DNA from 4 places in the Streptomyces sp. NPDC003720 genome. Region 3 is predicted to be linked to each of the others. Evidence: riboswitches for the same ligand, from Rfam matches in the RefSeq annotation. Region 3 holds a riboswitch; each other region holds the start of a gene.

The links. Region 3 has a riboswitch for cyclic di-AMP ahead of ACFYU0_RS15625 (peptidoglycan DD-metalloendopeptidase family protein). Riboswitches for the same ligand answer to the same signal wherever they lie in the genome.
Region 1: linked by a shared signal. The riboswitch ahead of ACFYU0_RS22540 (C40 family peptidase) and the one ahead of ACFYU0_RS15625 (peptidoglycan DD-metalloendopeptidase family protein) in region 3 are both predicted to bind cyclic di-AMP.
Region 2: linked by a shared signal. The riboswitch ahead of ACFYU0_RS21995 (transglycosylase family protein) and the one ahead of ACFYU0_RS15625 (peptidoglycan DD-metalloendopeptidase family protein) in region 3 are both predicted to bind cyclic di-AMP.
Region 4: linked by a shared signal. The riboswitch ahead of ACFYU0_RS32310 (M23 family metallopeptidase) and the one ahead of ACFYU0_RS15625 (peptidoglycan DD-metalloendopeptidase family protein) in region 3 are both predicted to bind cyclic di-AMP.

The regions. Positions count from the first base shown of each region.
Region 1 covers NZ_JBIANZ010000008.1:71,722-78,734, forward strand. Annotated here, with positions in the region: gene ACFYU0_RS22520 (LuxR C-terminal-related transcriptional regulator) at 1-595, shown strand, start outside; gene ACFYU0_RS22525 (NlpC/P60 family protein) at 610-1,674, opposite strand; gene ACFYU0_RS22530 (hypothetical protein) at 2,098-2,451, shown strand; gene ACFYU0_RS22535 (tellurite resistance/C4-dicarboxylate transporter family protein) at 2,455-3,423, opposite strand; gene ACFYU0_RS22540 (C40 family peptidase) at 3,704-4,948, opposite strand; cyclic di-AMP (ydaO/yuaA leader) riboswitch at 4,956-5,127, opposite strand; gene pcrA (DNA helicase PcrA) at 5,411-7,013, shown strand, end outside.
Region 2 covers NZ_JBIANZ010000007.1:468,831-475,843, forward strand. Annotated here, with positions in the region: gene ACFYU0_RS21985 (cytochrome P450) at 1-698, shown strand, start outside; gene ACFYU0_RS21990 (transglycosylase family protein) at 847-1,860, shown strand; cyclic di-AMP (ydaO/yuaA leader) riboswitch at 2,058-2,230, shown strand; gene ACFYU0_RS21995 (transglycosylase family protein) at 2,235-2,927, shown strand; gene eno (phosphopyruvate hydratase) at 3,278-4,585, shown strand; gene ACFYU0_RS22005 (septum formation initiator family protein) at 4,708-5,184, shown strand; gene ACFYU0_RS22010 (DUF501 domain-containing protein) at 5,285-5,824, shown strand; gene ACFYU0_RS22015 (Ppx/GppA phosphatase family protein) at 5,821-6,777, shown strand.
Region 3 covers NZ_JBIANZ010000005.1:231,245-238,257, forward strand. Annotated here, with positions in the region: gene ACFYU0_RS15605 (XRE family transcriptional regulator) at 1-395, shown strand, start outside; gene ACFYU0_RS15610 (DUF6126 family protein) at 392-514, shown strand; gene ACFYU0_RS15615 (tyrosine-protein phosphatase) at 521-1,318, opposite strand; gene ACFYU0_RS15620 (alpha-galactosidase) at 1,491-3,581, shown strand; cyclic di-AMP (ydaO/yuaA leader) riboswitch at 3,851-4,047, shown strand; gene ACFYU0_RS15625 (peptidoglycan DD-metalloendopeptidase family protein) at 4,052-4,996, shown strand; gene ACFYU0_RS15630 (SGNH/GDSL hydrolase family protein) at 5,250-6,035, shown strand; gene ACFYU0_RS15635 (TetR/AcrR family transcriptional regulator) at 6,189-6,779, opposite strand; gene ACFYU0_RS15640 (Glu/Leu/Phe/Val dehydrogenase dimerization domain-containing protein) at 6,844-7,013, opposite strand, start outside.
Region 4 covers NZ_JBIANZ010000014.1:125,329-132,341, reverse strand. Annotated here, with positions in the region: gene ACFYU0_RS32320 (pitrilysin family protein) at 1-637, shown strand, start outside; gene ACFYU0_RS32315 (M16 family metallopeptidase) at 634-2,022, shown strand; cyclic di-AMP (ydaO/yuaA leader) riboswitch at 2,268-2,431, shown strand; gene ACFYU0_RS32310 (M23 family metallopeptidase) at 2,444-3,199, shown strand; gene ACFYU0_RS32305 (GntR family transcriptional regulator) at 3,398-4,093, shown strand; gene ACFYU0_RS32300 (HPr family phosphocarrier protein) at 4,242-4,523, opposite strand; gene ACFYU0_RS32295 (GNAT family N-acetyltransferase) at 4,701-7,013, shown strand, end outside.

The DNA.
Region 1 (7,013 bases), on a different contig from region 3:
CGGCCAGACCGCCGAGACCGGGGTCGAGGTGGTCGGCGAGGCCGCGGACGTCGACCAGGCGGTCTCGGTCATCACCGCGACCCGGCCCGAGGTGGTCCTGCTCGACGTCCATCTGCCGGGCGGCGGTGGTGTCGAAGTGCTGCGCCGGTGCGCCGCGTTGACGGCGGACGCCGAGCGGCCCGTCCGCTTCCTCGCCCTGTCCGTCTCCGACGCCGCGGAGGACGTGATCGGCGTGATCCGCGGTGGCGCCCGCGGCTACGTCACCAAGACCATCACCGGCACCGACCTGGTCGACTCGGTCTTCCGGGTACAGGAGGGAGACGCGGTCTTCTCCCCGCGCCTGGCCGGGTTCGTCCTGGACGCCTTCGCCTCCACCGACGCCCCGCCGGTCGACGAGGACCTGGACCGCCTCACCCAGCGCGAACGGGAGGTGCTGCGCCTGATCGCCCGCGGTTACGCCTACAAGGAGATCGCCAAGCAGCTCTACATCTCGGTGAAGACGGTCGAGTCCCACGTCTCGGCGGTCCTGCGCAAGCTCCAGCTCTCCAACCGCCACGAACTGACCCGCTGGGCCACGGCACGCCGGCTGGTCTGAGCCGCCGCGCCGCCTCACGACACCCTGGTCGCCCCCGCGAACGGCATCTCGTCGACGGGGGCCACCCGGACCGGGGCTGAGGGGTTCGGGGCGTGGATCATGCGGCCGTTGCCGATGTAGATGCCGACATGGCTGATGCCGGAGTAGAAGAAGACCAGGTCGCCGGGCTGGAGCTGGGAGCGGGGCACCCGCCGGCCCGCGTTGATCTGGGCGTAGGTGGTGCGGGGCAGGGAGACGCCCGCGGAGCGGTAGGCGGCCTGCACCAGGCCCGAGCAGTCGAAGGCGTTGGGCCCGGTCGCGCCCCAGACGTAGGGCCTGCCGAGCTTCTGGTAGGCGTAGGCGACGGCCGCGGCCGCGCGGGAGACGGAGGCGGCGACGGACCCCGCCTGCTCAAGGGCCGCCCGGGTGTCCGAGGCGGAGCGCGAGGCGTGCCCGGCGCCGGCTCCCGCGCCGGCGATCCGTGACCGCTCCGCCGGAGTGAGCCGGGCCAGCAGCCTGCGCGCCTCCCCGAGCTTCGCGGTGACGGTTTGCTTGTGCCGCCGTACCTCCGCCTGCCGCGACCGCAGTGACGTCAGCTCGGCGCGGGCGTCGCCGCGCAACTGCTCGATCTCGCGGAGCTGCTCCCGTACCCGGGTCACCGTCCCCGCCTGCCGGTCGCCCGCCCGCTCCGCGAAGGCGGCGCCGTCCAGGTACCGGTCCGGGTCGCTGGACAGCGCGAGCTGCCACGAGGGGTCGATCGCGCCGTCGCGGTACTGCGCCGCCGCCAGCGAACCGAGCTCGTCGCGCGCCGTGTTGAGCTTCTGCTGTCGGCGTGCGGCCTCGTCCCGCAGCGAGTTCAGCCGCCGCTGGGCCGCGTCCGCCTTCTCCTTCGCCCCGTCGTACTTCTCAGTGGCGGTCTCCGCCTCCCGGTACAGCCTGTCGACCTTGGCCTTCACCTGGGCCGGCGTCAGCTGCGGTTCGGCGTTGCCCGTGCCCTCGAAGGCCGCCGCGGTGGCCGCGCCCGCCAGGGCGAGGGTCACGGCCGTGCGGGCCGTGTTACCGCCGAGGGAGCGCTGTCGGGGCCTGCGGTGCGCTGCCACCTGGACCGTCACGTCCTTCCATGGGACCTCTGCGGCCGAGCGGTCGGGGTGTCCGGCGGCCGCCCGCACAGGGGAACGGACCACCGCCGGACCTTTCTCGGCGGAGGTGACCGGCGGCCGCCCCTGGCCCGGGCGGCGTGGGAAGCCGGTCACCTGGGGGAGGACGCTAGGCCGGACTGTGACAGGTTGGTAACGCACTGTACGGAAGTGGCCGAGACGGACCGGGGCGCGTCAGTCCGTGACCGCTCTGCCGGGCCATGGTTGCCGCCTTCACGCTGCGTAGTGACCGAAGCGTGCATTGAGGGGTTCACGGGGGCCCTGTGGTGCTATGTGGCGCATATATGCAAGATCAACTCACACGGAGCGCGGCTGTGGGCGGGCCCGGTGACCGGCCGCCCGGGGCCTCCTCATAGGCTCCGGGTCATGGACGTACTCATCCATCTCTTCGTCGGCCTGCACATCATCGGCATCGCCGCACTGCTCGGCGGTTTCCTCACCCAGATGAAGGCGATGGGCCAGGGCACGGCCCGGTTCGTCCCCGGGATGCTGCACGGCGCGTTCACCATGCTGGTCACCGGCGTGGCCCTGGTCGGGCTCAACGAGGCCGACGGCCACCACGTCAACTCCTTCAAGATCGGCGTGAAGCTGGCCCTGCTGATCGTGATCCTCGGACTGGTCTACGTCCAGCGCGACGAGGAGAAGGTGGACAAGCGCGTCTTCGGGCTCGTCGGCCTGCTGACCGTGGCGAACATCTTCATCGCCGTGCTGTGGACGTGAGACTCAGCGCGCCCTGACGAGCCCGGCGCGGCCCGCGAGCACCGCGCCGGCCGCGACCGCCACCCACACCGCCACCGTCAGCCACACCAAGGCCTCGCCCGGCTGCCGCAGCCACCCGATGCCCATGAACGCGCCGACCGACAGGGCCGACGCAGCGGTCATGCCCAGCGAGAACACCGTCGACCACCGCCGCACGTCGTAACGCAGCCGCGGCCGGGCCACCTCGGCCGCCAGCAGGACCACACAGCACGCCAGGTCCAGTACCAGCAGCGCGACCGTGACGTTGCGGAGCACGCCCCGGTCGTCGTCGTTCCACAGGTACAGCCGCGCACTGTCGGCGGCCAGCAGCTTCGCCCCGGCCAGCGCCGAGATGGCGAGCGCCCCGCCCACGATCCAGTGGTCGCCGGCGCCCTCCAGCACCTGACGCGGATCGAAGCGCGCCAGCGCCAGGCAGTAGAGGACCAGGCCTAGCCAGAACAGCACCAGCGCGGCGCGCGCGAGCCAGGCCGTCGTCTCCGCCGCGGCCAGGGTGGCCGCCAGCACCGCGAGCCCCTGTGTGGCCACGCAACACAGGAACACCGCCCCCGGCATGCGCCGCTCCCAGTGCCGTACGACGAGAAGCAGCAGCACCGGCCACAGCACAACCGCCAGTGCCAGGGCGGCCTCGGCCAGGGTCTGCCGGCCGAGCAGCGAGAGCCGGGTGCCGAGCACGGTCGTGGCGGCCACGGCGGTGAGCGCGCCGGGGCTCTTCGCCTCGGCCATCCACCGCGGCCGCTGCGTCACCAGCCGCACGGTGAAGTCGGCGGCGAGCGCCGCCCAGGCGAGGCAGCCCAGCCACAGGAAGACGAGCGACACCGTCTCGGCACCGGTCAGATGCAGGGCCACCGACACGATGCCGCTCGCCATGACGGCCGCCCCCGCCGCCGGCGGACGCCCCGCCCACCACGTACGCACACCGGAGAAGCGGGGCATGGGCATGAGCCCGATGCTAGGCCGTGTCCGCAAAGTCGCGTCTGCGTCACGACGCCCGGCACGCACTCTCGCCGCACCGGCCGAAAGCCCGAGTACACCCAGTACGAGGGCATCCGACCGGCACTCCCCCAGCCTTCGGCCGGGGGGACCCCCAGAGCACGCACCGGACGCCGCGACGCCCGCCCTGCGGGCGAACGACGCGACTTTGCGGACACGACCTAGGGAGCGGAGCCGCCCGCGCTCGCGGGGCACGCGCGCGTGGAGCCCGAAAAGAGCACCGTCAGGCCGGCCGCACCACCCGGTGGACCACCGACTCGCCCGCCAGGTGCACCGGCTCCTCGCGCACGTACGCACCGGGGCGCGGGGCGTGGATCATCGTCCCGTCGCCCGTGCACAGGCCCACATGGCTGCTGTCGTGGTGGAAGAAGACCAGGTCGCCGGGGCGCGCTTCGTCGAGCGGGACGGCGGTGCCCATGGCGGCCTGGTCCCGCGCGGCACGCGGCAGGGCGACGCCGGCGGCCTTCCAGGCGGCCTGGGTCAGGCCGGAGCAGTCGTACGAGCCGGGCCCGCTGGCGCCGGAGACGTACGGCTTGCCGATCTGGGCACGGGCGAAGGCGATCGCCCTCTCTGCCTTGGTGACGGGGGCGTGCGGTACGACGGGCGGAGTGCTCGGCCGCCGCGCTGCGGACCGCGTCCGCTCCGGCGCCTGGGCCGGGACCGGAGAAGCAAGGACCGGAGGAGCCAGGACCGGGCCGGCGGCCGGTGCCGAAGCGAAGGCCTGAGCCGGGTCCGGAGCCGGGATCGCATCGAGTAGCGGGTCCGGAGCCGGGGGCGCCTCGAGCAGCGGGTCCGGAGTGGGGATCGCATCGAGAATCGGACCCGCGGTCGAAGCCGGGGCCTGGACCGCCAACGGATCCGTGGTGGAGGCCGGGGCCTGGAGTGGAGCCGGTGCCGGCATCGGTTCCGCGGCCGAAGCCGTCAGCCGGATCAGCAGCCCGCGCGCGGTGACGAGTTTGTGCTGGACGGCCGCCTTGGCCGTCCTCACGTCGTACGGTGCGGCGGTCGCCGGCGCCTCGTGAGCCCTGGGGGCCTTGCGCTCGGCGGCGCCCTTCACCCGGGAGGCCAGCCGGTGCATCAGCCGGTTCTGGGCGAAGTGGTCCTCCGGGAACTCCGCGAGGAGCGAACCGGCCGGCTCCGGAGCGGCGGCGAACGGAGCCAGCCCCTCGCGGGCCTTCGTGAACAGTCCCGGGCGCCGGACGGCCTCCGCGCGCGGGGCCTCGGCGCGAGCCCGCTGCACGGCCGCGGGCTCCTCGTCCGGGTCCGCCCTGCGGTACAGCTCGTCGATCTTCTTCTCGACCTCCTCCAGGCTCGGCCTGCCGTCGCCCGCGGAGGGGGCGGAGGCCGAGGCGGACGCGGCCGTCTGGGACAGGACGGCCACGGAGGTGAGGGCGGCGGTGGCCAGGACGGGGGTGCGGATGCCCGTCCCGCGGGTCCCCGGGGGACCCGGCTTGCGGTGCGACGCCAAGGCTGGCGACTCCTTCCAACGTGCCGCCTACCGGGTTAGCTGTCGGGTTCGGGCGGGTGGTTCGGAAGGGTTGCCCTACGGCGTCTTCCCGGGCGGGAGTCGGCCGATTCACCCCAGGATCGGTGGGTCCCCGGCTCCGGCCGCCGTGAAGGGCGCACCGGACTCGGCGGAGGCCGCGCGGCCCGGCGAGGTTCGCCGGTAGGGGTCGTGCGGCCTGACGGAAACCTAGCCAACTCGTGTGACTCCTGTGAAGGTTGCTGTGCCATATGTCCGATACATTTCCGTGACCCGGGGCCGGTTTCATACAGGCGTGACAAGGCGATCTCGCAGGGTGAGGAGTCCGGCCGGGTCCGCGGCACGCCGGCCGGCGCGCTCGACGCGGGTCCTGTCGCCGACCTCACGGCCGCCGGTTTTCCGGTGCCGGGACCGGTTGTCGGTGCGGCCCCCTAGACTCGTAGAGCGATGAGCAGCCTCTTTGACGACAGCTTCCTGGCGGACCTCCAGGCCCCTCGTGGGCACGCGGAGGAGCCCCCGCCGCCGCCCGAGGACGATCACGCTCCGGAGCCCCTTCCGGACGATCTGTTCGGCGGGAAGTTCGACGTGCCGCCGGACCGGGACGCGCACTACCGCGACGGCGCCCCGCGTCCCGTGACCGACCCGGACGCGCTGCTCCGGGGGCTGAACGACAACCAGCGCGCCGCGGTGGTCCACGCCGGCTCTCCGCTGCTCATCGTGGCCGGCGCAGGCTCGGGCAAGACCCGCGTGCTCACCCACCGCATCGCCCACCTGCTCGCCGCGCGGAACGTGCACCCCGGCCAGATCCTCGCGATCACCTTCACCAACAAGGCCGCGGGCGAGATGAAGGAGCGGGTCGAGCAGCTCGTCGGCCCGCGCGCCGGCGCGATGTGGGTGATGACCTTCCACAGCGCGTGCGTGCGCATCCTGCGCCGCGAGTCCAAGAGACTCGGCTTCACGTCGTCCTTCTCGATCTACGACGCGGCCGACTCCAAGCGCCTGATGGCCCTGGTCTGCCGCGACCTCGACCTCGACCCTAAGCGCTACCCGCCGAAGTCCTTCAGCGCCAAGATCAGCAACCTCAAGAACGAGCTGATCGACGAGGAGGACTTCGCCGCCCAGGCCACCGACGGCTTCGAGAAGACCCTCGCCCAGGCGTACGCGCTCTACCAGTCGCGGCTGCGCGAGGCGAACGCGCTGGACTTCGACGACCTGATCATGACGACGGTCAACCTGCTGCGCGCCTTCCCGGACGTCGCGGAGCACTACCGCCGCCGCTTCCGGCACGTCATGGTCGACGAGTACCAGGACACCAACCACGCCCAGTACGCCCTGGTCCGGGAGCTGGTGGGCACCGGGCAGCACGACGAGGACGTGCCGCCCGGCGAGTCGGACCTGCCGCCCGCCGAGCTGTGCGTGGTGGGTGACGCGGACCAGTCGATCTACGCCTTCCGCGGCGCGACGATCCGCAACATCCTCCAGTTCGAGGAGGACTACCCGAACGCGACGACGATCCTGCTGGAGCAGAACTACCGCTCCACGCAGACCATCCTGTCCGCCGCCAACGCGGTCATCGAACGCAACGAGTCCCGCCGCCCGAAGAACCTGTGGACCAACGCCGGCCAGGGCGCGCGGATCACCGGTTACGTCGCCGACACCGAGCACGACGAGGCCCAGTTCGTCGCCGAGGAGATAGACCGCCTCACCGACGCGGGCGAGGCGAAGGCCGGGGACGTCGCCGTCTTCTACCGCACCAACGCGCAGTCCCGTGTCTTCGAAGAGATCTTCATCCGCGTCGGCCTGCCGTACAAGGTCGTCGGCGGCGTCCGCTTCTACGAGCGCAAGGAGGTCCGGGACGTCCTCGCCTACCTGCGTGTCCTCGCCAACCCCGAGGACTCGGTGCCGCTGCGCCGCATCCTCAACGTGCCCAAGCGCGGCATCGGCGACCGGGCCGAGGCGATGATCGACGCCCTCTCCCAGCGCGAGAAGATCAGCTTCCCGCAGGCACTCAAGCGCGTGGACGAGGCCTACGGAATGGCCGCGCGCTCCA
Region 2 (7,013 bases), on a different contig from region 3:
TGCGCGGCTACCTCGCCGAGCTCATCCACCGCAAGCGTGCGGCGCTGCCGGCCGAGCCCACCCCGGGCGAGGACCTGATCTCCGGTCTCATCCGCGCCTCCGACCACGGCGAGCACCTCACCGAGAACGAGGCCGCCGCGATGGCCTTCATCCTCCTGTTCGCGGGCTTCGAGACGACCGTCAACCTCATCGGCAACGGCACCTACGCGCTGCTCACCCACCCTGAGCAGCGCCACCGGCTGCAGGACTCCCTCGCCCGCGGCGAACAGGGCCTGCTGGAGACCGGTGTCGAGGAACTGCTCCGCTACGACGGCCCGGTCGAGCTGGCCACCTGGCGGTTCGCCACCCGGCCGCTCACCCTCGGCGGGCAGGACATCGCGGCCGGCGACCCGGTGCTCGTCGTCCTCGCGGCGGCCGACCGTGACCCGGAGCGGTTCGCCGACCCCGACGTCCTCGACCTCGCCCGCGCGGACAACCAGCACCTCGGCTACGGCCACGGCATCCACTACTGCCTCGGCGCCCCGCTCGCCCGGCTGGAGGGCCGGACCGCGCTCGCCACGCTCCTCACCCGCCTCCCCGACCTGCGGCTGGCGGCCGATCCGGCCGAACTGCGCTGGCGCGGCGGGCTCATCATGCGCGGGCTGCGCACCCTGCCCGTGGAGTTCACCCCGGCCGCGGAACAGGCCGTACAACCGTAAACATGACGGGCGTTCAACTCTGTGATCTTCACGTGATCTGTGCGGCATGAACTTGTGACAAGTGATCGTATGCCTATACGTTCACCCATCAGCGCGGCCCCAGCACCATCGGCCGCGCCGGTCCCGCTGTCGCACGAAAGGCTTCCGCATGCTCTCCGGGAACGGTCGTCACCGTCGCCCCCGTCAGGCTCCGGCACTTCTCGTCGCGGCCGGAGTGACCGGCTCCGCCATCGCCATCCCGCTCCTCGGCGCCGCGAGCGCCAACGCGGCCGACGGCACCACCTGGGACAAGGTCGCCGAGTGCGAGAGCGGCGGCTCCTGGAGCGCCGACACGGGCAACGGGTACTACGGCGGGCTGCAGATCTCCCAGGACGACTGGGCCGCGTACGGCGGCACGAAGTACGCCGCCACCGCCGACCTGGCCAGCCGTTCGCAGCAGATCGCCGTCGCCGAGAAGATCCTCGCCGACAAGGGCACCACGCCTTGGACGACCTGCGCCCTGCTCTCCGGTCTGACCTCGGACTCCGGCTCCCTGGACGTCGACACGGGCGTCGGGGGCCCGGGCAAGTCCGACTCGGGGCACGACCAGTCCGGCGACGCCTCCGGCTCCACGGACCCGTCGTCCGGTTCCACGGACGATTCCGACTCGTCCGGTCTGCCCGATTCCTCACCGTCGTCCGACTCCTCCTCGGACTCGGCCGGCAAGCCGTCCTCGGACACGGGCAAGGGCGCCGACTCCAAGGCTACGGACAAGGGTGCGGAAGCTCCCAAGTCCGACAAGTCCGCCTCGCCTCGCGCCGAGGAGTCGGAGGGGAGCGAGTCCGCGACTCCGGATCCTGTCGTGGAGGACTCGGACAATTCATGGCAGACCGGCGGTTCTTGGAGCCTCGTCGACACCGGAGCGCTCGGCAGTGGCGGACGTCACCGCGGCGACAGTGCGGACGAAAGCGTGACAAACGGTCAGAACGCCACCGTGTCCGGCAAGCACGCCTCCCGCGGGGCGGACGCCTACACGGTCCACGAAGGCGACACCCTCGCCTCCATCGCCGACTCCCTTGACGTGGACGGCGGATGGCATGAGCTGTACGCCCTGAACAAGAAGGCCATCGGCGCCGACCCGAACCACATCTCCGCCGGTCAGACCCTCGAAGTCGGTAGCTAAACGGGCCAAAAGCAGCGGTAGTTGACGCCCGGATTGATCACCGATGTCCCTTTCGGTGAAAGTGTGGGATGAGTCTCAGAAGCCCTGATCGTCTTTGAAATTCCCTCGATCGCGTGTCTACGGTCGTGACCGCTCGTCACCACGAGCCCCGGCTGCCGCAACGCCGAATCCTGCCAGTGGCCGCCCGGGAACAGTCGTCGCGTAATGCGCCGTAGGCAGGAGCGGGGGACCCAAGGTAAGTGCCGGAACCAGCGCACGCGCTGGAACCGGCTAGGGGTGGAGCCGCGGCCCGTGAAAGCGGGCCCGCGGCCGGGCAACTCATTCGGCCCGAACCCGACAGCTCACCTCGCAGGCGTCGGTGAGGGGATCCATCCATGCTGTTCTCCAGCAAGGGCAAGCACCGTCGTCCGTCCAAGGCCACCCGTGCCATCGCGCTCGCCGGTGTCACCGGCGCCGCCGTCGCCGCCCCGCTCATGGCGGCCGGCAACGCCTCCGCCGCCACCACCTCCGAGTGGGACGCGGTCGCCCAGTGCGAGTCCGGCGGCAACTGGTCCATCAACACCGGCAACGGCTACTACGGCGGTCTGCAGTTCTCCGCCTCCACCTGGGCCGCCTACGGCGGTACGCAGTACGCCGGCCAGGCCAACCAGGCCTCCAAGGCCCAGCAGATAGCCGTCGCCGAGAAGGTCCTCGCCGCCCAGGGCAAGGGCGCCTGGCCGGTGTGCGGCAAGGGCCTGTCGAGCACCCCCAACAACGGCTCCGCCCCGAGCACCTCCTCCGGGAACACCTCCTCGGGCAGCACCGCCACCCGCTCCACCGACCAGCAGGCCGCCTCCCGCTCCAGCGAGCGTCCGGCCGCGAGCGCGAAGAAGACCGTCACCACCCCGACCGGCAAGAAGGTCAAGAAGGGCGACGGCGAGTACAAGGTGGTCAAGGGCGACACCCTCGGCACCATCGCCGAGAAGCAGAAGGTCGACGGCGGCTGGCAGAAGCTCTACAAGCTGAACAAGGACATCGTCGAGAACGCCGACCTCATCTACCCGGGCCAGCAGCTTCACCTGAAGTGACACCTGGCTCCGACCGGAACCACAGTGCCCTCACCAGGCCGTCCCCCAAGCCGAAGGCCTCGTGAGGGCCATTCCCCCCGTCCCCCACGGGCTCCCCGCCCCGGTGCGTGTTCCCCCGTACGCACCGGGGCGGGGCTGTGTTTTTCCCGGCTCTTCGCCGGCTCTTCCCCGCCTCGTCGGCGGGACCTTGGCCGAACCCCTTTGTTCCGGGCGGGAACAATGGGTACCGTCTCCCTGTCCACGGGACGGTCGGTCGGTGGCCGACGCCCCTTGGACGGTTAGGCTCTAGTCGCAAGGCAGAGCCGCAAGGCACCCCGCCCCGCACTTCCAGCGTCACATCCAAGAAGGAGATGCTCGTGCCGTCCATCGACGTCGTCGTAGCCCGGGAAATCCTGGACTCCCGAGGCAACCCCACGGTCGAGGTCGAGGTCGGCCTCGACGACGGCAGCACGGGTCGTGCCGCCGTTCCGTCCGGTGCCTCCACCGGTGCCTTCGAGGCCATCGAGCTCCGTGACGGCGACCCCAACCGCTACCAGGGCAAGGGCGTCGAGAAGGCCGTCCTCGCCGTCATCGAGCAGATCGGCCCGGAGCTGGTCGGCTACGACGCCACCGAGCAGCGCCTGATCGACCAGGCCATGTTCGACCTCGACGCCACCGACAACAAGGGCTCGCTCGGCGCCAACGCAATCCTGGGCGTCTCCCTCGCCGTCGCGCACGCCGCCTCCGAGGCCAGCGACCTGCCGCTGTTCCGCTACCTGGGCGGCCCGAACGCGCACCTGCTGCCGGTGCCGATGATGAACATCCTGAACGGCGGCTCGCACGCCGACTCCAACGTGGACATCCAGGAGTTCATGATCGCGCCGATCGGCGCGGAGTCCTTCTCCGAGGCCCTGCGCTGGGGCACCGAGGTCTACCACACCCTGAAGAAGGTCCTGAAGAGCAAGGGCCTGTCCACCGGCCTCGGCGACGAGGGCGGCTTCGCCCCGAACCTCGGCTCCAACCGCGAGGCCCTCGACCTCATCCTCGAGGCCGTCAAGGAAGCCGGCTACGCGCCCGGCGAGCAGATCGCCCTCGCGCTCGACGTCGCCGCCTCCGAGTTCTACAAGGACGGCAAGTACCTCTTCGAGGGCAAGGAGCGCTCCGCCGCCGAGATGACGGAGTACTACGAGGAGCTCGTCGCGGCCTACCCGCTCGTCTCCATCGAGGACCCGCTGTTCGAGGACGACTGGGCCGGCTGGAAGATCATCACCGACAAGCTCGGCGACAAGGTCCAGCTCGTCGGCGACGACCTGTTCGTCACCAACCCCGAGCGCCTCGCCCGCGGCATCGACGAGGGCGCCGCCAACGCCCTTCTGGTCAAGGTGAACCAGATCGGCTCGCTCACCGAGACCCTGGACGCCGTCGAGCTGGCCCAGCGCAACGGCTTCAAGTGCATGATGTCCCACCGCTCCGGCGAGACCGAGGACGTCACCATCGCCGACCTGGCCGTCGCCACCAACTGCGGCCAGATCAAGACCGGCGCCCCGGCCCGCTCCGAGCGCGTCGCCAAGTACAACCAGCTGCTGCGCATCGAGGAGATCCTCGACGACGCCGCGGTGTACGCCGGCCGCAGCGCCTTCCCGCGCTTCCGCGGCCACACCGGGGTCTCCAAGGGCTGACCCCGGCCGGGCCGATCCGAACGGGACGGCCCGGGTATCAGCCAGTCGTACGTACGTCCCCGTACCCGGTCCCGTACCGTGTGCGGGGACGTACGCACGTGGAAGGGGAGGCGGAGAGCCAGATGGCCGTCAAGGACCGGGACCGTTTCTCCACCGCCACCAGGCTGCGCGCCCTCGGCGAGCAGACAGCGGCCAGGGTCTACCGCTCCCAGACCAAACGGCAGGCCCGCCGCTCCCGGCTCACCGGCCGCGCGGCCCTGCTGGCGCTGGTGCTGTGCTCGCTGATCGTCGCCCTCGCCTACCCGATGCGGCAGTACGTCTCCCAGCGCGCCGAGATCTCCGACCTCCAGCGGGAGCGGGGGGAGGCCCGGCAGCGCGTCGAACAGCTGCGTGACCTCAAGGCGCGCTGGCAGGACGACGCCTACGCCGAGCAGCAGATCCGGCGCCGGCTGCACTACGTGATGCCGGGGGAGACCGGCTACGTGGTCGTCGACCCGGGCGCGGCGAAGCAGTCCCGCGCCGACCTCGGGGCCGCCCACCGGCCCTGGTACGCGAACGTCTGGGACGGGGTCGACAAGGCCGACGCCTCCGACCAGTGACCGGACCCCGGCCAGTGACCGGACCCAGGCCGGGAGCCGGCCGCCACCAGTAACCGGCCCGCGGGCCGGCCACCGACAGAAAGCCACCCTGAAAGCAGTCATGGAAACGCCTCCGCCGCCCACTCCGCGCACCGAGCCCACCGACGCGGACGTCGAGGCCTTCAAGCAGCAGCTGGGCCGCCCGCCGCGCGGTCTGCGGGCCATCGCGCACCGCTGCCCCTGCGGACAGCCGGACGTCGTGGAGACGGCGCCCCGGCTGCCCGACGGCACGCCCTTCCCGACGACGTACTACCTGACGTGCCCGCGCGCCAACTCGGCGATCGGCACGCTGGAGGCGGACGGCGTCATGAAGGAGATGACCGAGCGGCTCGGGACCGACCCGGAGCTGGCCGCCGCGTACCGCGCCGCCCACGAGGACTACATCCGGCGCCGCGACGAGATCGAGGTGCTGGCGGGCTTCCCGAGCGCCGGCGGCATGCCGGACCGGGTGAAGTGCCTGCACGTGCTGGTGGCCCACTCGCTGGCCGCCGGACCGGGCGTGAACCCGCTCGGCGACGAGGCGATCGCGATGCTCCCCGAGTGGTGGAGCAAGGGACCGTGCGTGACGCCGTGCGAGCCGGCCGGGGAGGACGGGAAGTGACCCGCGTGGCCGCCGTCGACTGCGGCACGAACTCCATCCGCCTGCTGGTCGCCGACGCCGATCCGGCGACCGGTGAGCTCGTCGAGCTGGACCGGCGGATGACCATCGTGCGGCTCGGCCAGGGCGTCGACCGCACCGGCCGGCTCGCCCCCGAGGCGCTGGAGCGGACCTTCGCGGCCTGCCGCGAGTACGCCGAGGTCATCAAGGAGCACGGCGCGGAGCGGATCCGCTTCGTGGCCACCTCCGCCTCCCGGGACGCCGAGAACCGGGACGACTTCGTGCGCGGCGTCGTGGACATCCTCGGTGTCGAACCCGAGGTCATCACAGGCGACCAGGAGGCCGAGTTCTCCTTCACCGGCGCGACCAACGAGCTCCGGGGCCGCGACGACCTGCCCCGCCCCTATCTCGTCGTGGACATCGGCGGCGGCTCCACCGAGTTCGTCGTCGGCGACGACCACGTACGGGCCGCGCGGTCCGTGGACGTCGGCTGCGTGCGGATGACCGAACGGCACCTGGTGCACGAGGGCGAGGTCGTCGATCCGCCGACCGAGGAGCGGATCGCCGCCATACGGGCGGACGTCGAGGCCGCCCTCGACCTCGCCGAGCGGACGGTCCCGCTGCGCGAGGCGCGCACCCTGGTCGGCCTCGCCGGCTCGGTCACCACCGTGTCGGCCATCGCCCAGGAGCTGCCCGAGTACGACTCCGCGCGCATCCACCACTCCCGCGTCAGCCGGGAGCGCGTCCGCGAGATCACCCGGGAGCTGCTGCACTCCACGCACGCCGAGCGCGCGCGGATCCCCTCCATGCACCCGGGCCGGGTCGACGTGATCGGCGCGGGCGCCCTCGTGCTGCTCGCGATCATGGAGCGGACCGGCGCCGAGGAGGTGGTCGTCAGCGAGCACGACATCCTCGACGGCATCGCCTTCAGCGCGGCCCGGAGCGCGGCGCCGTAACGGGAGACCGTCGGCGTCCTGCGCCAACACCCCGTCTCCGGGGGCGCTTTCCGGTCGGATGCTACTGATGAGTAGCCTCTGTTGAGCAGCTCGGATAACGTGTGAGCGAGCCGTTCGGCGCCCTCGGCGACATCCCGTCGGGAAAGTTCGTGAACTTCTTCACAAGGAATTCCGTCCCGGACGGCCGGGAAAAGGGGCCGGTTGGCCCTTCCGGGGGTTCTTCCGCCGTTTGAACA
Region 3 (7,013 bases):
TGCTGGGCGAGCGGGTCGCCGACCGGGACGCCATCGTGCGCGCCGCCGACATGGAGCCCACCCGGGCGGGCGGCTGGACCTACTTCCAGGCCGGCGCGTCCGGCCGGGGTATGCAGGCGTTGCGCGTCCGGGTGCCGTACGGCGCGCAGGGCGACATCGTGCGCGTCCATCCCGGCGAGGAATGGCTGCACGTGCTCAAGGGGCGGCTGCGGCTGCGCCTCGGGGACACCGCGCATCTGCTCGGCCCCGGCGACAGCGCGCACTTCGACTCCCTCACCCCGCACCGCCTGGCCGCCGAGGACCAGGACGGCGTGGAACTGCTGTTCGTCCACACCCTGCTGCAGAGCCCCACGGCCGCACTGTGCCTGGGCCCGCTGACCGGAGAGCTGCCATGAGCGACTACGAGACCAAGTTCCCCCGCTCCCTGTGGATCCGGCTGATCATCTACATCGCCGTGGGCCACCTGTTCGCCGCGTTCCTCTACCTGCTGTTCGCGGTGGGCGCCAAGAGCTGACGGACGTCAGTCGAGCAGGCGCTCCCGCAGCCGCTCACGGGTGGCCGAGGTGAGTGCGAGCCCCTGCTCGAAGTACGCGTCGAAGCCGCCCCAGGTCTCCTCGATGCTCCCGAACGCCGCCTGCAGATACTCCGCGCGCGCGTCGAAGAGCGGGCTGAGCAGCTCCATCACCTCGGGGGTGTACGCGGAGTCGGGGCTGCCGTTGCGTCGCACCTTGTAGCGGCGGTGCTTGGCGTTGGACTCGAGGTAGTCGGCGACGACCGCGTCGCGCTCCACGCCCACCGCGAGCAGGGTCACCGCTATGGAGATGCCCGCCCGGTCCTTGCCCGCGGCGCAGTGCATCAGCGCGGGGACGCTGTCCTCGGCGAGCGAGTGCAGCACCCGGGAGTGCTCGGCGGTGCGCTCGGTGACGATCGTCCGGTAGGAGGCGACCATCCGGGCGGCGGCCCTGCCGTCCGCGAGGATGTCGCGCAGCTGGTCGAGGTCGCCGTCCCGGACCATCTTCCAGAACTCGGCGCCGTCCGCCGGGTCGCTCAGCGGCAGGTTCACGTTCCGCACGCCCGGGAGGGCGACGTCCGGGCCCTCCAGCTTCTGGTCGGCCGCGTTGCGGAAGTCGAACACCGTGTGCAGGCCCAGGGAGGCGAGGAACGCCGCGTCCTCCTCCGTCGCGTGCGCGAGGTGACCGCTACGGAACAGGACCCCCTGCCGCACCCGCCGGCCGTCCTCGGTCGGCAGTCCGCCCACGTCACGGAAATTGCGCACTCCGGCCAGCTCCGGCTCGGTCGACGGGACCTGCTGCGTCACGGGGGCTCCTCCCGGTCGGAACCCGTCGGCTCGGCTCGCCGGCGGGCGCTCCGACGACGATACGACATCGATCACCTCGGGCAACGAGTTGTCCACAGGCGTTGCCAGGGGCGCGCACGGGCCCCGATGATGTGCGCACCTGAGCGGATCTGTTGACACCTGTGAGGTCTCGATGGTGGACATCGCCGAGAACGGACGCACCTGGCTCCTGTCGGGGCCCACCAGCAGCTATGCCCTGCACCTGACCGAGGCGCACGAGCTGATCCACCTCCACTGGGGGCCCCGCATCACGCTCCCCGACGCCGAGGCCCTGGCCCTGAGCCCGCTGCCCGGCTACCGGCCCTTCGAGTCCCCGCTCGACGGCCGCGAGGAGTACCCCGTCGAGGGCGGCCCCCGCTTCGTCCGCCCCGCGCTCAGCGTCCGCACCGGCGAGCGGCGCGGCACCGAATGGCGCTTCGTGTCGTACGAGTGCGAGCGGGACGAGGCGGGAGACGGCGCGGAGCTGCGGCTGCGCTTCGACGACGACGGACTGGCGGTCACCCTGCACTACCGGATGCGCGGCGACGTGGTGGAGCGCCGGGTCACCCTCGACAACGGCGGGCAGACGCGGGTGGAACTGCTGCGCGCCGACGCCGCCGCCTGGACCCTGCCCGACCGCGACGGCTGGCGGCTGTCCCAGCTCCACGGCCGCTGGGCCGCCGAGTCCCTGCTCACCCGCGCTCCGCTCACCCACGGCGAGAAGGTCATCGGCAGCCGCCGCGGCCACACCGGCCACCAGCACCTGCCCTGGGTCGCCCTCGACACCGACGCCACCGAGGAACGCGGGGAGGTCTACGGCTGCGCGCTCGGCTGGTCCGGCTCCTGGCGGATCGCCGTCGCCCAACTCCCCGACGCACGCGTGCAGATCACCGGCGGGGCCGGCCACGACGACTCCGGCCTGCTGCTCCTGGAACCGGGGGAGTCGTACACCACCCCCGTCTTCGCGGGCCTGTGGAGCGACGGCGGATTCGGCGGGGCCAGCCGGACCTGGCACGCCTACCAGCGCGCACACGTGATCCCGGACGCCGACCGGGACCGGCCGGTGCTGTTCAACTCCTGGGAGGCGACGTTCTTCGACATCTCCGAGGAGCAGCAGGCCGCGCTCGCCCGGCGGGCGGCCGGCATCGGCGTCGAACTGTTCGTCGTCGACGACGGCTGGTTCGGCGCCCGCACCAGCGACCGGGCCGGACTCGGCGACTGGACCCCCAACCCCGACCGGTTCCCGCACGGCCTCAAGCCCCTGGCCGACCAGGTGCACGGCCTCGGCATGCGGTTCGGCGTCTGGGTCGAGCCCGAGATGGTCAACCCGGACAGCGACCTGTACCGCGCCCACCCCGACTGGGTGCAGCACCAGCGGGGCCGCAGGCGGACGGAACTGCGCAACCAGCTCGTCCTCAACCTCGCCCGCGAGGACGTCCAGGAGTACCTGTGGGAGCGTCTGGACGCCCTGCTGTCCGGCGCGCCGATCGACTACGTGAAGTGGGACTTCAACCGCTGCTTCACCGACGCCGGCTGGCCGGGCGAGCCGTATCCGCAGCGTCTGTGGGTCGACCACGTCCGCGCGCTGTACGCCCTGCTGGACCGGCTGCGCGCCGCCCACCCCCACGTCGCCTTCGAGTCCTGCTCGGGCGGCGGCGGCCGGATCGACCTCGGTGTGCTGAGCCGCACCGACCAGGTGTGGACCTCCGACAACACCGACCCGCTGGACCGGCTCGCCATCCAGCACGGCTTCAGTCAGATCCATCCCGCGCGCGTGATGGCCGCCTGGGTCACCGACAGCCCGAACAACCAGCTCAACGGCAGGACCAGCTCCCTGCGCTTCCGTTTCGTCAGCGCCATGGCGGGCGTCCTCGGGATAGGCGGCGACCTCACCGCGTGGTCCGAGGAGGAGCTGGCCGAGGCCCGGGAGTGGGTGGCCCTCTACAAGGAGATCAGGCCGCTCGTCCAGCGCGGCGAGCTGTACCGGCTGCGGCCCCCGACGGGCGGCCTGAGCGCCGTCCAGTACGTGCTCGGGGACGAGACGGTGGTCCTGGCGTGCCTCCAGGCGCAGAGCTACGGGGAGCCGGTGCCGCGCGTACGGCTGCGCGGACTCGACCCCACGGCATCGTACGAATGCTGCGAAACGGGCGAAGTGCACCGCGGTGCGGTGCTGCTGCACCATGGACTGCCGACCGGACTGCGCGGTGACCTGGATGCGGTAGTAGTCCGACTGCGCCGCATATGATTCCTCTGCCCGAATTGACGCCTTCGTCGCAACTCGGCCCGGAGTAATGGCCGCTGGGGAGCGGTGCGTGAGGAGCGTCATAACCGTGACCGTCCGCTGTTCGTCATGTTCACCTAATTCCTGGACGGAAACCGGGAATTCGATCGGCGGAGCGGACGGGAATTCACGCACGGTGACCGCGAATTTCCCTTTTGGATCTTCTGGGGCGTGAACGCCGGGAATCGGCCGCTTGTTTCCGCGCGTCCCGCTCGCTTACGTTCGCCACCAATCCGGACGGAACGCCGAATCCTGCCGCCGCCCGGAGTCCCGCACACATGACCCGTGCACGGCAGGAGCGGGGGACCCACCAGGTACGACTCGCCTGTCCCGGTCTCCGCGACAGGCTCGGGGTGAAGCCGCGCACCGCGCGGCCGGGCAGCTCCAGCCCGAACCCGACAGCTCACCCCGCAGGCGCCGGAGAGGAATGCGTCATGCCCGCGAAGGGTAAGCACCGCCGTCCCAAGTCTCGGCGTTTCACCCGCTCCATCGCCGCCGCCGGAACCGGCGGCGCCGCACTGGCCCTGCCCCTGCTGGGCGCCACCGGAGCGCACGCCGCCACCGCTCAGTCCACCCCCGGAAAGACCGTGCAGTCCGCCGGGAAGACGGCGGCCGGAAAGGCCGCGGCGGCCACCCAGCAGGCCCCCGGCGTGCACACCTACACGGTGAAGCCCGGCGACTGCCTGGCCGGGATCGCCGGCGAGCAGCATGTGAGCGGTGGCTGGCACCGGCTCTACGCCGACAACCGGCAGGCCGTCGGCGAGAACCCGGCGCTGATCCACCCCGGTCTGAAGCTGTCGCTCGGCAAGAAGGCCGCCGCCCCGACCCGCACCGAGGCCCCCGCCCCCGCGCGGTCCGCGCAGCCTTCGGGCGCCCGGGCCGAGTCCCCGGCGATGACCGCCCCGGCCGCCCCCGTCCTCCAGGCGTCTCCGGTGGCCCAGGTCACCAAGGCCGCCGAAGCCGCCCCCGCCACCGGCTACACCCTCCCGGTCGCCGTCCCCACCGTCGGCACCGCCTACCACGTCGCCGGCAGCATGTGGTCCAGCGGCTACCACACCGGCGTCGACTTCGTCGTCCCCACCGGCACCTCCCTCAAGGCCGTCGGCGCGGGCACCGTCGTCTCCGCCGGCTGGGGCGGCGCGTACGGCAACCAGGTCGTCATCAAGCTGAACGACGGCTACTACGCCCAGTACGCCCACCTCTCCCAGCTCTCGGTGTCGGCCGGCCAGACGGTGACCCCGGGCCGGCAGATCGGCCTGTCCGGCGCCACCGGCAACGTGACCGGCCCGCACCTGCACTTCGAGATCCGCACCACGCCGGACTACGGCTCGGACGTGGACCCCGTCGGCTACCTCCGCTCGCACGGCGTCGCCCTCTGAGCCACCCGCGCTCAGCGACACGCTCCCGGCGGCCACCTGCCGGACAGCCTCCGAAGGCCGGACCCCCGATCCCCGGGTCCGGCCTTCGGTACGTCCGGACCGGCCCCGTACCCGCCGTATTCCTGGGTTGGCAAACTCTTTAAGGGTGTCTCATCTCACCGATCGTCAACCCCTGCCTACGGTCGCGTAGGTCACATCCGAAGGTGAATCATGGTCCGACGTGGCAGACGATTCGAAGAGTGACAACAGTGCAGTGATCGGGTCGTACGTAGCGGTGGGGGACAGCTTCACCGAGGGCGTCGGCGACCCCGGGCCCGACGGGGCGTTCGTGGGCTGGGCCGACCGCTTCGCGGTCCTGCTCGCCGACCGGCGGCCCGAGGGCGACTTCCAGTACACCAACCTCGCGGTCCGCGGGAAACTGCTCGACCAGATCGTCGAGCACCAGCTCCCGAAGGCCGTCCAACTCGCCCCCGACCTCGTCTCCTTCTGCGCGGGCGGCAACGACATCATCCGGCCCGGCACCGACCCCGACGAGGTGGCCGAGCGCTTCGAGCGGGCCATCGCCGCCCTCGCGGCCGCCGCGGGCACGGTGATGGTGACGACCGGCTTCGACACCCGGGGCGTGCCGGTGCTCAAGCACCTGCGCGGCAAGATCGCCACCTACAACGGGCATGTCCGCGCCATCGCCGACCGGTACGGCTGCCCGGTGCTCGACCTGTGGTCCCTGAAGTCCGTCCAGGACCGCAGGGCCTGGGACAGCGACCGCCTGCACCTCTCGCCCGAGGGGCACACGCGCGTGGCGCTGCGCGCCGGGCAGGCCCTCGGCCTGGAGATCCCGGCCGACCCGGAGCAGGTCTGGCCGCCGCTCCCGCCCAGGGGCACCCTGGAGATCCGCCGGGACGACGTCCACTGGGCCCGCGAGTACCTGGTGCCGTGGATCGGCCGCCGGCTGCGCGGCGAGTCCTCCGGGGACCACGTCACGGCGAAGGGCGCGCTGTCGCCGGACGACATCAAGATGCGCATCGCGGCGGTCGCCTGACCCCGGCGCACGGCACGGCCGCGCCCCGTACCGCGACCCCGGCGGAACGAGGCGCGGCCGCGCGCGCCCGCCGGACCGGCCCGCGTCCCGGACCGGCGATCCCGGCGTTCCCGTACGGGCCGGCGCCGCGCTCGCGCCGGTCGACTCCGCCCGCTAGAGGCCCAGTTCCCGGACCAGGGCGTCGTTCACCCACTCCTGGGCGCGGGCGCGTGGCACCGAGCCCGGGTAGGACGTGAGCTGCACTGCGAGGCCGTCGAGCAGGGCGGTGAGCCGCAGGGCGGTGCCCGCCGGGTCGGGGCAGGTGAACTCGCCCGCCGCCACGCCCTCCACGATGACCTCGGCGATCGCCGCCTTCCACCGCTGGTCGAGGTCCCGGGTGACCGCCCGCAGGGCCGGCTCGCGCAGCGACACCGCCCAGCCCTCGATCCACAGCCGCCAGCCCTTGGCCTGGCCCGTGGGCGCGTACCAGCGCACGGCGGCGCGCAGCCGGCGCAGCGCGGAGGTCCGGCGGGCCAGCAGCGCCCGCAGACGCGCCAGATCGTCCTCGGCCGCGTAGGCGAAGGCGGCGGCGACCAGCTTCTCCTTCGTCGAGAAGTGGTACAGCACCAGCGCGTTGCTCACCCCGAGCGCCGAGGCCACGTCGGCGATCCTGACCGCCGCCACGCCCCGCGCCTCGATCTGCCCGATGGCGGCCCGCAGCATCTCCTCCCGCCGCTCGGCCACGCTCAACCGCACTCTCGCCACGCGGTCACACTAGCCCGTCGGCCGGACAGCGCCCCACGCCGCCGACGGCCGCGACCCGCCGGGGTCAGCGGTACCAGCCGTAACGCCCGGCGATCACCGGCAGCCGGTCCGACACCAGGGCGTGGGCGGCGGCGCGGGGAGTCGTCCCGTCGGCCCGCGCGCGGTCCAGCACCGTCCCGGTCAGCGCGCGCATCGAGCGGCGGATGTGGGCGAACGCCTCGTCGGCGTCCGGGC
Region 4 (7,013 bases), on a different contig from region 3:
CGTCGAGGAGGAGGTCCCGGCGCGCGCCCTGATGGCCGCCTACCGGCTCCCGCACGACGGCACGCGCGACGCGGACGCGGCCGACCTGGCCCTGACCGTGCTCGGCGGCGGCGAGTCCTCCCGGCTGTACAACCGGCTGGTGCGCCGCGACCGCACGGCCGTCGCGGCCGGCTTCGGCCTGCTCCGGCTGGCCGGCGCGCCCTCGCTCGGCTGGCTGGACGTGAAGACCTCCGGTGACGTCGAGGTGCCGGTGATCGAGGCCGCGATCGACGAGGAGCTGGCCCGGTTCGCCGAGGAGGGCCCCACGCCCGAGGAGATGGAACGCGCCCAGGCCCAGTTGGAGCGCGAATGGCTGGACCGGCTCGGCACGGTCGCCGGCCGCGCCGACGAACTGTGCCGGTTCGCCGTCCTGTTCGGAGACCCGCAGCTCGCCCTGACGGCCGTCGAGCGCGTGCTGGAGGTGACCCCCGAGCAGGTGCAGGAGGTCGCCAAGGCCCGCCTGCGTCCGGACAACCGCGCGGTCCTCGTGTACGAGCCGAAGTCCCCGGAGACCGTCGAGGACGCGGACGTCCCCGAGGACCCGGAGGCCGAAGCGACCGTCGAGGGCCGACACGACAACGAGGAGACGGCCAAGTGAGCGAGCTCGCCCCGATGGACTTCCACCCCCAGCCGCAGCCGGGCGAGGCCAGGCCCTGGGCGTTCCCGGCCCCCGAGCGCGGCACGCTGGACAACGGGCTGACCGTGCTGCGCTGCCACCGCCCCGGCCAGCAGGTCGTCGCCGTGGAGGTGCTGCTCGACGCGCCCCTGGACGCCGAGCCGACCGGCCTGGACGGCGTCGCCACGATCATGGCGCGGGCCTTCTCCGAGGGCACCGACAAGCACTCGGCCGAGGACTACGCCGCGGAGCTGGAGCGGGCAGGCGCCACGCTCGACGCGCACGCCGACCACCCGGGCGTCCGGCTCAGCCTCGAGGTGCCGGCCTCCCGGCTGGCCAAGGGCCTCGGTCTGCTCGCCGACGCCCTGCGCGCCCCCGCCTTCGCGGAGAGCGAGGTCGAGCGGCTGGTGCGCAACCGGCTGGACGAGATCCCGCACGAGCTGGCCAACCCCTCCCGGCGCGCCGCCAAGGAGCTCTCCAAGGAGCTGTTCCCGGCCACCGCGCGCATGTCGCGCCCGCGCCAGGGCACCGAGGAGACGGTCGAGAAGATCGACGCGGCCGCGGTCCGCGCCTTCTACGACCGTCATGTGCGTCCCGCGACGGCGACCGCGGTCGTGGTCGGCGACCTCACCGGCACCGATCTGGACGCCCTGCTCGCCGACACCCTGGGCGCCTGGTCCGGTACCCCCGGCGAGCCGCGCCCGGTGCCGCCGGTGACCGCCGACGACACCGGCCGTGTCGTCATCGTCGACCGCCCCGGCGCCGTCCAGACCCAGCTGCTCATCGGCCGGATCGGCCCCGACCGGCACGACCGGGTCTGGCCCGCCCAGGTGCTCGGCACCTACTGCCTCGGCGGCACGCTCACCTCCCGCCTGGACCGCGTGCTGCGCGAGGAGAAGGGTTACACCTACGGCGTGCGCGCCTTCGGGCAGGTCCTGCGGTCCGCTCCGGACGGCACCGGCGCCGCGATGCTCGCCATCAGCGGCTCCGTGGACACCCCGAACACCGGTCCGGCGCTCGACGACCTGTGGAAGGTGCTGCGCACCCTCGCCGCCGAGGGCCTGACCGACGCCGAGCGGGACGTCGCCGTGCAGAACCTGGTCGGGGTGGCGCCGCTGAAGTACGAGACCGCGGCGGCCGTCGCGAGCACCCTGGCCGACCAGGTCGAGCAGCACCTGCCCGACGACTTCCAGGCGACGCTGTATCAGCGGCTCGCGGCCACCGGCACGGTCGAGGCCACCGCGGCGGTCGTCAGCGCCTTCCCGGTGGACGGTCTGGTGACGGTCCTGGTCGGTGACGCGGCGCAGATCAAGGAGCCGGTGCAGGCGCTCGGCATCGGCGAAGTCACCGTGGTCGCCGCCGAGTAGCGGCCGGACGGCGCCACGCGCGCATGGGGACCTCGCGGCCGACGGGCCGTCAGGTCCCCATCGTGTGCGCGGTCCTTCGCGAAACAGGTGGGGCGCCCTTGTCCAGATGTCCGAATTGAGGCGGAGGTTGCCTGTCTGCCCTGTGGGATGCGCTACAAAAGCCCGGATCCGTTTGGGTGCCGGAGACCGGGCCGCTTAGCGTCATCCGGGCTGTCCGTCAGGCAGTGCGCCGCGCCCGCGGCACCGGACAGTCATCGCCGAGTCCCCGTACGGCGCGAGCCAGGGGAGCCGGGGACCCATCGCAGTCCCTGGGGTGAATCGGACGCCCGCGCGCGAGCGAGGGAGTCCGTAGGAGACCTTCCTGCTCCGAACCCGTCAGCTAACCCGGTAGGCGAGAGGGAAGGAAAGGACCAGCCACTTCATGGCGTTCATGTGCGCCTCCGGGAAGCACCGCAAGCCCGGCCGCGTCAAGCGCACCACCGCTCAGGCGGCGGGTGTCGCAGCCCTCACCACCACCGGCGTCATCGGCAGCCTCGCGGCCGCCCCGGCGTTCGCCGTGGAGAAGCCCGTCGAGCAGACCGGCCTCACGCCGGTGATCAGCGTGAGCGACCAGGTCGCCGAGCAGATCGACGAGCAGGCCGCCGCCCAGACGCAGGCCGCCGAGCGGCAGGCGGCCGAGGAGGCCGCCGTCAAGGCGGCCGCCGCCGAGGCGAAGAAGGAACGCGAGGCCGCGGCGCGCGCCGCCCGTGAGGCCGAGCGCAAGCGCCTGAACGCCTTCGTCGCCCCGATCGTGCACTCGTACGTCTCGACGGCGTACCAGGCCAGCAGCTCGCTGTGGTCGTCCGGCTCGCACACGGGCATCGACTTCCACGCCGCCAGCGGCACCTCCGTGCACGCGGTCGGCGCCGGCACCGTCGTCTCCACCGGCTGGGGCGGGGCGTACGGCAACCAGATCGTGATCCGGATGGCCGACGGCATGTACACCCAGTACGGCCACCTGTCCTCCATCGGCGTCACGGTGGGCCAGAAGGTGACCCCGGGCCAGCAGATCGGCCTGTCGGGCGCGACGGGCAACGTCACCGGCCCGCACCTCCACTTCGAGGCCCGTACGACGCCCGAGTACGGCTCGGACGTCGACCCCGTCGCCTACCTCCGCCAGCACGGCGTGCACGTCTGACGCCTCGCGCACGGACATCCGAAAGCCCCGGCTCACCGAGCCGGGGCTTTCGCCGTTCCCGGCGGTGTTCGCCGCTGTCCGGCCAAAAAATATTCATGGATTCCGGCCCGCCGTCGGAGATTCCGCTCCCTTGGAATAGAGTCACGAGTCAACGCGTCCATCGTCGGCGTTTCACGGGGATTAAGGCGGAGGTCGGTCATGCGTATTCCGGCGCATTCGGTGTGCACGGCGATCCGGGACGACATCGTCGCAGGCGTCCACGAGCGCGGCGGCCGGCTCACCGAGGAAGTCCTGGCCCGCCGCTACGGCGTCTCGCGCGTCCCCGTCCGCGAGGCCCTGCGCACCCTGGAGGCCGAGGGCTTCGTGGTGACCCGGCGGCACGCGGGCGCGTGCGTGGCCGAACCGACCGAGCAGGAGGCCGCCGACCTGCTGGAGATGCGCGTGCTCCTGGAGCCGCTCGGCGCCTTCCGGGCCGCCCAGCGGCGCACCGAGGCCCATCTGAAGGTGCTGCGCGGCCTGGTCAGGCTGGGGCAGGAGCGGGCCCGGCGGGGCGGCAGCGAGGATCTGCGCGCGCTGGGGGGCTGGTTCCACGAGACACTCGCCCAGGCCTGCGGCAGTCCCTCGCTGACGTCGATGCTGACCCAGCTCCGGCACAAGATCGCCTGGATGTACGCGGTGGCGGCCCCGCCGAGCCCGGTGGACTCCTGGACCGAGCACGGCGCGATCGTGGACGCGGTGGCGCGCGGCGACGGCGAACGCGCGCGTGCGCTCACGGCGCTGCACACCGAGCGCGCTACGGCCGCGCACCGATTGCGCTTTTCCGGCGGCGAGGGCCGCCCGGACCGTGTGAGGACTTCGCAACATGCCGTAAACATGTCGGGCCGGCGGCATTAACACGGGCACCGTATACAAAGAGGGGGGAATTCCGTGGCGCGGTATTTCCGCTGCCCGATTTCCCGCGCGCCTGGATTTCCGGAGAAACGGCGGAGCCGTGCCGCCCGGAAAAGGGCGGCACGGCTCCGGTGTTTCCCGTGACCGGTGCTCAGACCGTCTCGGGCAGTTCCTCGAGGCCCTCGGCGACCAGCTTGGCCAGACGGTCCAGGGCGACGTCCGCGCCCTCGGCGTCGGAGGCGAGGACGATCTCCTCGCCGCCCTGGGCGCCCAGGCCCAGGACGGCCAGCATGGAGGCCGCGTTGACGGGGTTGCCCCCGGCCTTGGCGATCGTCACCGGGACGCCTGTGGCCGTGGCGGCTCGGACGAAGATGGAGGCGGGGCGGGCGTGGAGGCCCTCGGCCCAGCCGACGTTGACGCGGCGCTCAGCCATGTGTTGCTGCCCTTCGGTGTTCAGGTTGTCTAGACCAGTTTCCCATATCGTGAAGCGTGCCCCGAGCGGTGCGGTGCACCGCCGCGGCGCGCCACCGGATCGCGGCCTCGATCCGGCCTGTCGTCCTCCACAGACTGCCTCGCGACGCCGTCGTACGCGAGCCGTACCCTGGGGCCCATGCAGAGCCCGGCGGACCGGCAGGACCGGCACGAGTACCCCGCTCACTGGGAGGCGGACGTGGTGCTGCGCGACGGGGGCACCGCGCGCATCAGGCCCATCACCGCTGACGACGCCGACCGCCTGGTCAGCTTCTACGAGCAGGTCTCGGACGAGTCGAAGTACTACCGCTTCTTCGCGCCGTACCCACGTCTGTCCGCCAAGGACGTCCACCGCTTCACTCACCACGACTTCGTGGACCGGGTGGGACTCGCGGCCACGATCGGCGGCGAGTTCATCGCCACCGTACGCTACGACCGCATCGGCACCGACGGCATGGCCGCCTCCGGACCCGCCGACGAGGCCGAGGTCGCCTTCCTGGTCCAGGACGCCCACCAGGGGCGCGGCGTCGCGTCCGCGCTGCTGGAGCACGTCGCGGCCGTCGCGCGCGAGCGCGGCATCCGGCGCTTCGCCGCCGAGGTGCTGCCCGCCAACACCAAGATGATCAAGGTGTTCACGGACGCCGGATACACCCAGAAGCGCAGCTTCGAGGACGGCGTCGTACGGCTGGAGTTCGACCTCGAGCCCACCGACCGCTCGGTCGCCGTCCAGCGCGCGCGGGAGCAGCGCGCCGAGGCCCGCTCGGTGCGCCGGCTGCTGGCGCCCGGCTCGGTCGCCGTCGTCGGCGTCGGCCGCGCGCCCGGCGGCGTCGGCCGCGGCGTCCTCGGCAACATCCGGGAGGCCGGCTACCAGGGCCGGCTGCACGCCGTGAACAAGGCCTTCGCCGAGGACCTCGAGGAGGTCGACGGGGTGCCCGCGCACCGCTCGGTGCGCGACATCGAGGGGCCCGTCGACCTCGCCGTCGTCGCCGTCCCGGCCGAGCACGTGCCCGCGGTCGTCGCCGAGTGCGGCGAGCACGGGGTGCAGGGGCTCGTGGTGCTGTCCGCCGGTTACGCCGAGAGCGGGCCCGAGGGCCGTGAGCGGCAGCGGGCCCTGGTGCGGCAGGCGCGCGCCTACGGCATGCGGATCATCGGCCCCAACGCCTTCGGGATCATCAACACCGCGCCCGGCGTCCGGCTGAACGCCTCGCTGGCCCCGGAGATGCCGAGGCCCGGCCGCATCGGCCTGTTCGCCCAGTCCGGCGCCATCGGCATCGCCCTGCTGTCCCGGCTGCACCGGCGCGGCGGCGGGGTCACGGGCGTCACGGGCGTGTCCACCTTCGTGTCGTCCGGCAACCGGGCCGACGTCTCCGGCAACGACGTCCTCCAATACTGGTACGACGACCCCGAGACCGACGTCGCCCTGATGTACCTGGAGTCCATCGGCAACCCGCGCAAGTTCAACCGCCTCGCCCGCCGCACGGCCGCGGCCAAGCCGCTGGTCGTGGTGCAGGGCGCCGGATCGGCGCCGCAGGGGCACGCGGTCCGGGCGACGCGACTGCCCCACGAGACCGTGTCGGCGCTGCTCCGGCAGGCCGGCGTCATCCGGGTCGACACGATCACCGAGCTGGTCGACGCGGGCCTGCTGCTGGCCCGGCAGCCGCTGCCCGCCGGCCCCCGGGTGGCGATCCTCGGCAACTCCGAGTCGCTCGGCCTGCTGACGTACGACCGCTGCCTCGCGGAGGGGCTGCGGCCCTCGCCCCCGCTCGACCTGACCACCGGCGCGACGGCGGAGGACTTCCACCGCGCGCTGTCGCGGGCCCTGGCGGACGACACGTGCGACGCGGTCGTCGTCACGGCGATCCCGGCGATCGGCGAGAGCTCGCCGGGCGACGCCGAACTGGCGGAGGCGCTGCGGTCGGCGGCCTCCGGGACGTCTGGCAAGCCGGTGCTCGTGGTGCACGTGGAACTCGGCGGCCTCGCGGAGGCGCTGTCGGCCGCGGCGAGCACCGCACCCGCGGCGGCCGGGCAGGTTCCGGACGCGCAGGGCGCTACGTCTCAGGGGCCGGGCGCACCTGAAGCTGCCCAGCAGGCCTCCGGCACGGCCGGCACCCCGCCCAGGGCCGCCGCGCAGACTCCGGGCGCGCCGGGCGCCGCACCTCAGGCCGCTCAGCGGGCTCCGGGCCCCGCGAACGCCGCGTCCAGCCCCGCGCAGGCCTCCGGCGCTCCGGCCGGCACCGGGCCGGCTCGCCCCGCGACGCGGCCGCCGGGTGCCGTGGCAGGGCCGCCGGACGCGGCGGCGCCGGGGGCGCCCGGCGCCGCCCCGCGGGACGGCACCCGCCTCATCCCCGCCTACCCCGCCGCCGAACGTGCCGTCCGCGCCCTCGCCGAGGCCGTGAAGTACGGGCAGTGGCGGCGCGAGGCAGCCGATCCCGGCAAGGTCCCGGAGTACGAC